Regions from separate parts of the Peribacillus sp. YIM B13481 genome, predicted to be linked through region 2. Evidence: a T-box and tRNA genes for the amino acid it is inferred to sense, from the RefSeq annotation. Region 2 holds a T-box; the other holds one or more tRNA genes.
The links. A T-box is a leader RNA that pairs with one kind of tRNA and senses whether it is charged. The one in region 2 lies ahead of glyQ (glycine--tRNA ligase subunit alpha), so its partner is inferred to be a tRNA-Gly.

Region 1 (4,432 bases), on a different contig from region 2:
TTACCTTTAGTGGTATCTTTTTATCCATATGAAGGATATTAATTATTAGCAGTCATCTTATCAGTAGCTTTCACTGCAGAGTCAATAGAATCATTAATGAAAGGATAAATTGAAAATGAGTGAAAATAAGCACCCTTCCGAATCTCTGAAATCAGATGCGATACATACGACATTTAAACAGGCTTTTGAAATAAAGAAGAATCCATTTCCTTGGATAAAAGCACTAAGCGCAGGCATAGCTGCTGCCTTACCTGTTTTTATTGGCTTATTATTCGGAAATTTAGCGTACGGTTTACTGGCAGGGATCGGAGGTTTCACTTATTTATACGTTTTTAACCAACCGTATCACCAAAGAGCTATAAAGATTTTCTTTGTGATGGTGGGTCTTGCTTTATCTGTTGTATTAGGGACGCTTTTGGCTCCATACCAATTGGGAACAGCCATAATGATGGGGATCATCGGGGCAAGTATTTTTTTTATATTTGGTGCATTAAAGATTACCGGTCCTTCGGCGGTATTCTTCGTCTTGAGCTTTGCGCTTGCGACAGGTATGCCCGTTGATCAAAGTCTGGCTCCGTTGCGTGGGGGCCTCGTTTTAATGGGTGGGACACTATCTTGGATAATCTGTATGTTAGGGTGGTTTTTCAACCCTCATGGACCAGAATCGCTTGCGGTGGAAAAGGTGTACAGAGAATTGGGGGCATTCTTTGATTCCATGGGAACCGAGAAATACAATAAAGCAAGACAGGGAACGGTATTGGCGATGAAACAGGCTGAAGATACACTGTTAGCCGGGTTTTCAAACAGGCGAAGCCCAGATGAGTTAAAGCGGTTGTTCCTACTGAATGAACATGCGAATGCCATATTCTTGGAGGTTCTGGAAATTTCCTTGAACAAAAATATCGTACTGCCGCCAGAATTAGGTCAATCCGTTCGTGCCCTTACCGGTTCCATTGCATCTAAAACAAAGAATGAAAAAAAGATCCTTCAACCTGACCAAATGACTGAAGAGGTGGAAGAGTTATTCATGAAGATTTATAATGCAGATGCCATCATGAATGAACCTGTCCAGAAAATCGATCAAGCAGCAACCATCTCAAAGCCTTCTTTAAAAACCATTTTTCTTGGGGCGTTCGATAAGAATTCAATTGTCTTTCTCTCTTCCGTTCGATATGGAACAATCCTTACCATTGCCGCCATCATCGCCTATTCCGCCGATTTTAACCGTTCGTACTGGATTCCCTTATCCTGTGCGGCCGTTATGTCGGGTTCGACCATAATCGCCACATTCCATCGGGCGGTCCAAAGGACTTTCGGGACGGTCATCGGACTCCTGATAGCAAGTTTAATTCTAGCAGCCGTTCATAACGAGTTCATCATCGTTTTGATCATTTTACTGTTGACATTCATTACAGAGCTTTTCATCGTTCGGAATTATGGATTGGCAGCGATGTTTTTTACTCCTTCAGCATTAATCATGGCGGAATATTCATCTCAAAGCTATGATTTCAGTTTTTTTGCGACTGTAAGAATAACCGATATCGTCGTTGGAAGCTTGATAGGTCTTATTGGGGCGCTGTTACTCGGCAGTCGTTCTGCATCCAGTCTTCTCAATCATTTGATGGCCAAAACGATTCGAAGCCAGGGGCAGTTATTATTGATGGCGTTCTCTGAGAAAGATAATGACCTTGCAATTGATGAAAGCAGCGAAAGGAACAAAATGCAAACAAATATGGTGAATCTATTAACGGTTTACAATGCATCCCTTGGTGAGATATTCAAAAACAAGGCTAGACTGGAATCTTTTTGGCCCGTTATATTTTCGATAGAACAGTTGGGCTATTATCTAAATGCCAGCTGGCCTGAACGGCCAGTCCTTTCAGAGCGGGAGCTCGCACAAATGCTGTATGTTTTCGAAACCATGGCGATAGCGGCAGATAAAGGTCGATCACATACTAATAAAGAAGTGCCTGAAATTGAAGGATATTCAAAAATTCGCCAGGAGATTTTGGACCTTCAAGAAGCACTTCAGTTTTGCGGGGAAGCAACTGGCGAATCAATCTATTGATTCTAATAAGGGAGTTCATATTTGACTCCCATTCAATTAAAAAAGGATTTCTTCGCCTCTGTTAATAGGATGAAATTGGTAGGATTATAGAAAAGTCTGTAAAAATGCCAGTTTTCATTATAAAATGTACTTACAAACAGAAAGGTGATGAACCATGTCAAACGTTGCTGAATTTCGTGATTTTTTAACTAGTGAGAAAATCTATATGAATGAGTTGAATGAAGATGGCACCACCTTTTTTAGAGCTGAACAAAAGTTAAAGGACGGGTGGAAGGTTCTTTTAGTATTTGCTTTCAATCAAGATGAAAATGTGGCGGACTTATTTTGCTTTAATGTCGCCGAATTGAAGAATCCTGAAAAGAAACAGGATGTACATACACTGTTGAATGAATATAATGCTAATTTTAGGTATTCCAAGCTGTATGAAGAAAATGGAACCATTTCCATTCGGTATTCATACTCCATTGAGGGGGATATCGTACCGGATCTGGCGTTCAGGAAGTTAATCATGCTGCTTGAAACGGCACAGCAGGTTTATCCGCGGTTAATGGAAGTCATTTGGTCTTAAATCATCATAAAGGATGAAAAAGTTCTCTGAATCAGGGGACTTTTTAACATCTCTACTAGAATGAATGAATATATTAACGTTACAATACATTAATTATTAAATTTTTTTAAAAGAACTATTGCATTTTTTCACATTAAATTATATAATTAATTTTGTTGATTGGTAATTCGACAAAGTTCTACAAGGACATGCGGGTGTAGTTTAGTGGTAAAACCTCAGCCTTCCAAGCTGATGATGAGGGTTCGATTCCCTTCACCCGCTCCAATACATACTCATAACGTAGGGTTTCGTTACCTGGAGAACGAAGCTTTGCGTTTAAATATTATTACAAGAATTCTACTGTTTACAGTGGGATTTTTTTATTGTCCAAATTACCTGCATTTTATGGGGGCGGAAATTTGGGAAGGGGTTGAATGAGCTGAAGGGATGGATCGATGGGAATGTAATTTATTTTAAAAGTTTGGAAAGTTTACGAAAAGACCCCTTCCGATTGTGGAAAGGGTTTATTTCCGTTCAATTTTGATTAGCCTTCTACAATCGAGTAAGTCCCTTCACCACCGTGGATTTCAAGGAACATATCCATCAAGGATTTTGTTAGTTGATGTGCTTCTGTGATTGGAGTATTGGGTTGTAAATAAATGATTTGGATGGCTTTCTTTGTTTCTTCGGTGACTTTCGTGCGTTCTGAATCAACGTATGGGCTTCCGAATGCGCCCTCATGATCGGCTGATGTAATCATATTTTCCATGGAATTCAAGCGGCCGTTCAAACCGTCATAACCATCCGTCCCCTCGCCAATCTTAATCAAGATGTCTCCTGATACCTTTTCCGCATCATAAATGCCGATCGGAACTTCATATAATAGGGAGAAGAAGTTATTCAAATCTATGGCTGAATGGATGGGTGTCAAGTAATTCTGTTTTTTTACGCGGCGGTACAGGGCTTCAACGGAGGGGCGATACCGTGACGGGTTGGTCCCTGCAGCCTTGAAAGTCTCCCGCCACACTTTAATGCCGGAAAAGTCGGTCAATTCCTTTTCTTCAAGGTCGAAGAAAAGAGCTTCCTGAAATAGTTGAAGTCTCCCTTTCACCATTTGCGGGGAGGGACCTACTTCGATGTTTTCATATGTAATGATCCCAACTTTGAATTGGGGGATTTTACTGCTAAGATTAGCTGATACGGTAATTTCCAAGCGTTTCACCTCCAAAAATGATTGCAATTAGTTTATCATAGATAGCAATGGTTTGAAATGGATACAAGCTTCGATCGGAATACTGAATGAACGTAGGTGATTAATATGGATATGAATGCATTCAAGCAAGAAGTGATTTTATATAGTAAAGAGATCGGCATAGATAAAATCGGTTTTACATCGGCCACGGCTTTTGCCGAATTGAAAGCTCGCCTGATACGTCAACAGGAACTGGATTATCAGTCAGGGTTTGAAGAAGGCGATATAGAAAAAAGGGTCAGGCCTGAATTGATATTCGAAAAACCGCAATCCATCATTTCGATTGCACTTGCTTATCCGTCAAAATTGAAGGATGCTCCGCAAAGCACAAAAGGTGAGCGGCGAGGGATCTTTTGCCGGGCTTCTTGGGGAACGGATTATCATACCGTTCTCCGTAATAAATTGCAGTTACTTGAGGGTTTCATTAAAGATAAAGTGCCAGGGGCAGTGGTGAAGTCAATGGTAGATACGGGCGAATTGTCAGATAGGGCAGTGGCTGAGCGTGCAGGAATTGGCTGGAGTGCAAAAAACAGTATGATCATCACTCCGGAATTCGGGTCTTTTG
Region 2 (4,432 bases):
CGATGGTCCTGTTTCTCCATGCGGGGCGTGCAGGCAGGTTATTTCAGAACTGTGCGACCAGGATATGCCGGTTGTTTTGACCAACTTAAATGGGGATATAAAAGAACTAACAGTACAGGAATTGCTTCCAGGAGCTTTTTCACCGGAGGATTTAAATGGATAAATTATTTGATGATACACAAGTAAAAGGTTACAAATCAGGTTTCATTTCGATAATTGGACGACCTAATGTTGGAAAGAGTACATTTCTGAATCGGGTCATCGGTCAAAAGATCGCGATTATGAGTGATAAACCCCAAACTACAAGAAATAAGGTTCAAGGCGTACTTACGCAAAACGATTCACAAATGATTTTCATTGATACACCCGGCATTCATAAACCAAAGCATAAGCTTGGGGATTTCATGATGAAAGTGGCAACGAATACATTGAAAGAAGTCGATTTGATTCTCTTCATGATCAATGCGACTGAAGGATACGGACGCGGTGACGAGTTTATCATCGAAAAACTTCAAACCGTAAAAACTCCTGTTTTCCTGGTTGTAAACAAAATAGATGCGATGCATCCAGATGATTTACTTCCAATCATTGAAAAATACCAACAGCTTTACCCTTTTGCGGCAGTCGTTCCGATTTCTGCACTTGAAGGAAATAACGTCGATACATTGCTTGAACAAATCAAGGAACACCTACCTGAAGGTCCCCAGTTTTATCCAGCTGACCAAGTGACCGACCATCCGGAACGTTTTATCATTTCCGAATTGGTCCGCGAGAAGGTATTGCACCTGACGCGTGAGGAAATTCCGCATTCAGTGGCTGTTGTCATCGATTCAATTAAAAAAATGGATAACAGTGATACCATTAATGTCATGGCGACGATCGTTGTCGAGCGTGATTCACAAAAAGGCATCGTCATCGGAAAGCAAGGGAAAATGCTTAAAGAAGTCGGTAGCCGTGCCAGAGTGGACATCGAAAACTTATTGGGCTCGAAAGTTTTCTTGGAACTTTGGGTAAAGGTACAGAAGGATTGGCGTAACAAAGCCAGCCAGCTTCGCGATTATGGTTTCAATGAGAGCGAGTATTAATTAACAAAATTTACGAGTCATGAAAGTTTGGAAAACGGTCAAGCTAATCATATGGTCGGATATTCATATTGCTAGTTAAAAATGAAAGGTGGGCTTTATATGTTGGATTTTACCTGGGAATTATTTAGTGAAACAGGTAATGTGGACACCTATTTGCTTTTTAAGGAGATAGAAGTCGAAAGACAGGAAAGACCCTTGGTATTGAAAGATGAGCTAGCAGAAATTGATTTTCCTGTTTCATAGGTTAGTCTTGGCGAACATGGGTGGTGTCTTGGTATGCTCCAAAAATGTGAGGGCATTGTCATAAGGCGAACTGCATATGGAGAAAATAACAAAATCATTACTATATATACCCGAGAGCTAGGAAAAATTGGTGTTATGGCTAGAGGAGCCAGTAAACCTAATAGCAGGCTTGCTGCCGTCACACAGCTTTTTTGCTCCGGGTATTTCCTTGTAACCACTTCAACCGGACTCGGAAGTCTTCAGCAAGGCGAAATGGTCGATTCACTCCGTTACATACGGGAGGATCTTTTTGCGACTGCTTATGCTTCTTATATTGTTGAGTTGCTTGATAAAAGCGTCGATGATAAAAAACCGAATCCATATTTGTATGAATTGCTTTTGCAAACCTTGCATTACATAAACGAAGAATATGACGCAGAGGTTTTGAAATTCATTTTTGAAATGAAGATGCTGCCCGTCAATGGGATTAACCCAGTGCTGAATCAATGTGCTGTTTGTGGCGAAACGGAAGGGGAATTCGCCTTCTCGCTTCGGGAAGCGGGCTTTATTTGTCATCGCTGTCTCGGGAAGGATCCCTATCATTTTAAAATTTCACCTGCAGCCGTCAAATTGCTGAGGATATTTTATTATTTCGATTTATCAAGGCTAGGAAACATTTCCGTCAAGCCTGAAACGAAAAAGGAAATCCAAAAAATAATAGATGCTTATTATGAGGAATATTCCGGTCTCCATTTGAAATCAAAAAAGTTCCTAAAACAGATTGATACGATGAAAGATATGTTTTAAGATCTACCCTATTGACATTCCATGCTAGTTTGTATAAAATTCTAATCATCAAAATAAGAAGATTGCGTTGATGGAAAAGAGTATCTGTCATTCTCCATAAAAAGCGAACCCGGGACGGTGGAAGCCGGGATATGGATTTACAGGGAAGGGCGTTTCCGGAGCATGTTGCTTTGAAAAGAGGCCGTTTTATAAACGGCAATTAGGGTGGAACCGCGGGTATACTCTCGTCCCTATGCATTTCGCATAGGGACGGGAGTTTTTTGTTTGCCTGTTAAAGGATTCCGATCCTTAATTTTTAAAGAGCCGTTTAAATAACCTGGAGGTGTACGATGAATATTCAAAATATGATTTTAACGTTACAAAAGCATTGGTCTGAACAAGGCTGCATATTAATGAATGCTTATGATGTAGAAAAAGGGGCAGGAACGATGAGCCCATACACATTCCTGAGAGCCATTGGACCTGAGCCTTGGAGTGTTGCTTACGTGGAGCCATCCCGCCGTCCGGCTGACGGTCGTTATGGCGAGAACCCTAATCGACTGTATCAGCATCATCAGTTCCAAGTGATCATGAAGCCGTCGCCTGACAATATCCAAGATTTATATTTGGATTCATTGCGCGCTTTAGGGATTAATCCGCTAGAGCATGATATTCGTTTTGTGGAGGACAATTGGGAAAACCCATCACTAGGGTGTGCTGGTCTCGGTTGGGAAGTATGGCTTGATGGAATGGAAATCACGCAATTTACATATTTCCAACAAGTGGGCGGCCTTGAATGTAAGCCGGTTTCCGTGGAGATTACATACGGGATCGAACGTCTCGCCTCTTACATTCAAGATAAGGAAAACGTATTTGACCTGGAATGGACAGAAGGATTCACGGTCCGGGATATATTTGGACAGCCGGAATACGAACATTCAAAATATACGTTTGAAACATCCGACCTAGATATGCTGTTTCAACTTTTCACGATGTATGAAAAGGAAGCGCATCGCCAAATGGAAGAAGGGCTTGTGCATCCTGCCTATGATTATGTTTTGAAATGTTCACATACGTTTAACCTTTTGGATGCCAAAGGTGCCATCTCGGTGACGGAAAGAACGGGATATATTGCCCGCTGCCGTAACCTAGCGCGTAAGGTCGCTAAAACCTTCTATGAAGAGCGGGAAAAATTAGGCTTCCCGATTCTGAAAGTGAAAGGGGAGAATACAAATGAGCAAGCGTGATTTGTTATTGGAAATTGGATTGGAAGAGCTGCCAGCACGTTTTGTGACAGCATCCATGAAACAGCTGTCAGATAAAGTGCAGAAATGGCTAATGGAAAAAGCGATTGAATTCGGAGAAGTTGAAGCGTTTTCCACACCAAGACGTTTGGCCATATTGGTGAAAGACGTGGAAGAATCACAAAAGGATATTGAAGAAGAAGCAAAAGGACCGGCTAAGAAAATAGCTTTGGACAGCGAAGGCAATTGGTCTAAAGCCGCATTGGGATTTGTCAGGGGCCAAGGCATGACTTCAGAGGATATTTATTTTAAAGAACTCAAGGGTGTGGAATATGCCCATGTGAATAAATTCATAAAAGGACAGCCGACTGTACAGCTGTTATCTGAGCTTGCTGAAATCATCAGCGGCATGACGTTCCCGAAAAACATGCGTTGGGCCAATCAAGAGCTCCGCTTCGTCCGTCCGATTAAATGGCTGATTGCCTTATTCGGAAATGAAGTGGTGCCATTTAGCATCGCTGGTGTCGAGACGGCCCGTGAAACAAAGGGACATCGTTTCTTGGGCGATAGCGCAATCATCGAGCAGCCGGCACGGTACGAAGAAACGTTAAAAGAACAATTTGTAATGGCGGATCCGGATAAACGCAGACAAGTTATTCTAGATCAGATTAAAGGGCTAGAGCAGGAAAAGGGCTGGATCATCCCAGTCGATGAAGAACTGCTTGAAGAAGTCAATAATTTGGTGGAGTATCCAACGGTGTTATTTGGACACTTCGAAGAAGAATTCCTTGAGCTTCCTCCAGAGGTCCTGATCACTTCAATGAAGGAGCACCAACGTTATTTCCCTGTCAAAGATCAGGACGGCAAGCTACTTGCTTTCTTTGTAACCGTGCGTAATGGTGATGATCGCCATTTGGATAAGGTTTCTAAAGGAAATGAAAAAGTATTGCGTGCACGCCTATCGGATGCAGCATTCTTCTATAAAGAAGATCAGAAAAAAGAGATTTCAGCTGCTTTGAAAAAGCTGGACAGCATCGTTTATCATGAAGAAATTGGTACATTGGCCGAGAAAACTGCCAGAGTAACTGCAGTTAC

Region 1: it encodes a tRNA-Gly, which carries the amino acid that the T-box ahead of glyQ (glycine--tRNA ligase subunit alpha) is inferred to sense. The anticodon was not compared.

What each region holds. Positions count from the first base shown of each region.
Region 1 covers NZ_JBHZPE010000035.1:5,581-10,012, forward strand. The annotation lists gene ACFX4X_RS17870 (FUSC family protein) at 116-2,068, shown strand; gene ACFX4X_RS17875 (YbjN domain-containing protein) at 2,223-2,636, shown strand; tRNA gene ACFX4X_RS17880 (tRNA-Gly) at 2,827-2,900, shown strand; gene ACFX4X_RS17885 (B3/B4 domain-containing protein) at 3,160-3,828, opposite strand; gene queG (tRNA epoxyqueuosine(34) reductase QueG) at 3,934-4,432, shown strand, end outside.
Region 2 covers NZ_JBHZPE010000003.1:53,926-58,357, forward strand. The annotation lists gene ACFX4X_RS03155 (cytidine deaminase) at 1-163, shown strand, start outside; gene era (GTPase Era) at 156-1,085, shown strand; gene ACFX4X_RS03165 (YqzL family protein) at 1,185-1,328, shown strand; gene recO (DNA repair protein RecO) at 1,362-2,114, shown strand; T-box leader at 2,173-2,349, shown strand; gene glyQ (glycine--tRNA ligase subunit alpha) at 2,444-3,340, shown strand; gene glyS (glycine--tRNA ligase subunit beta) at 3,327-4,432, shown strand, end outside.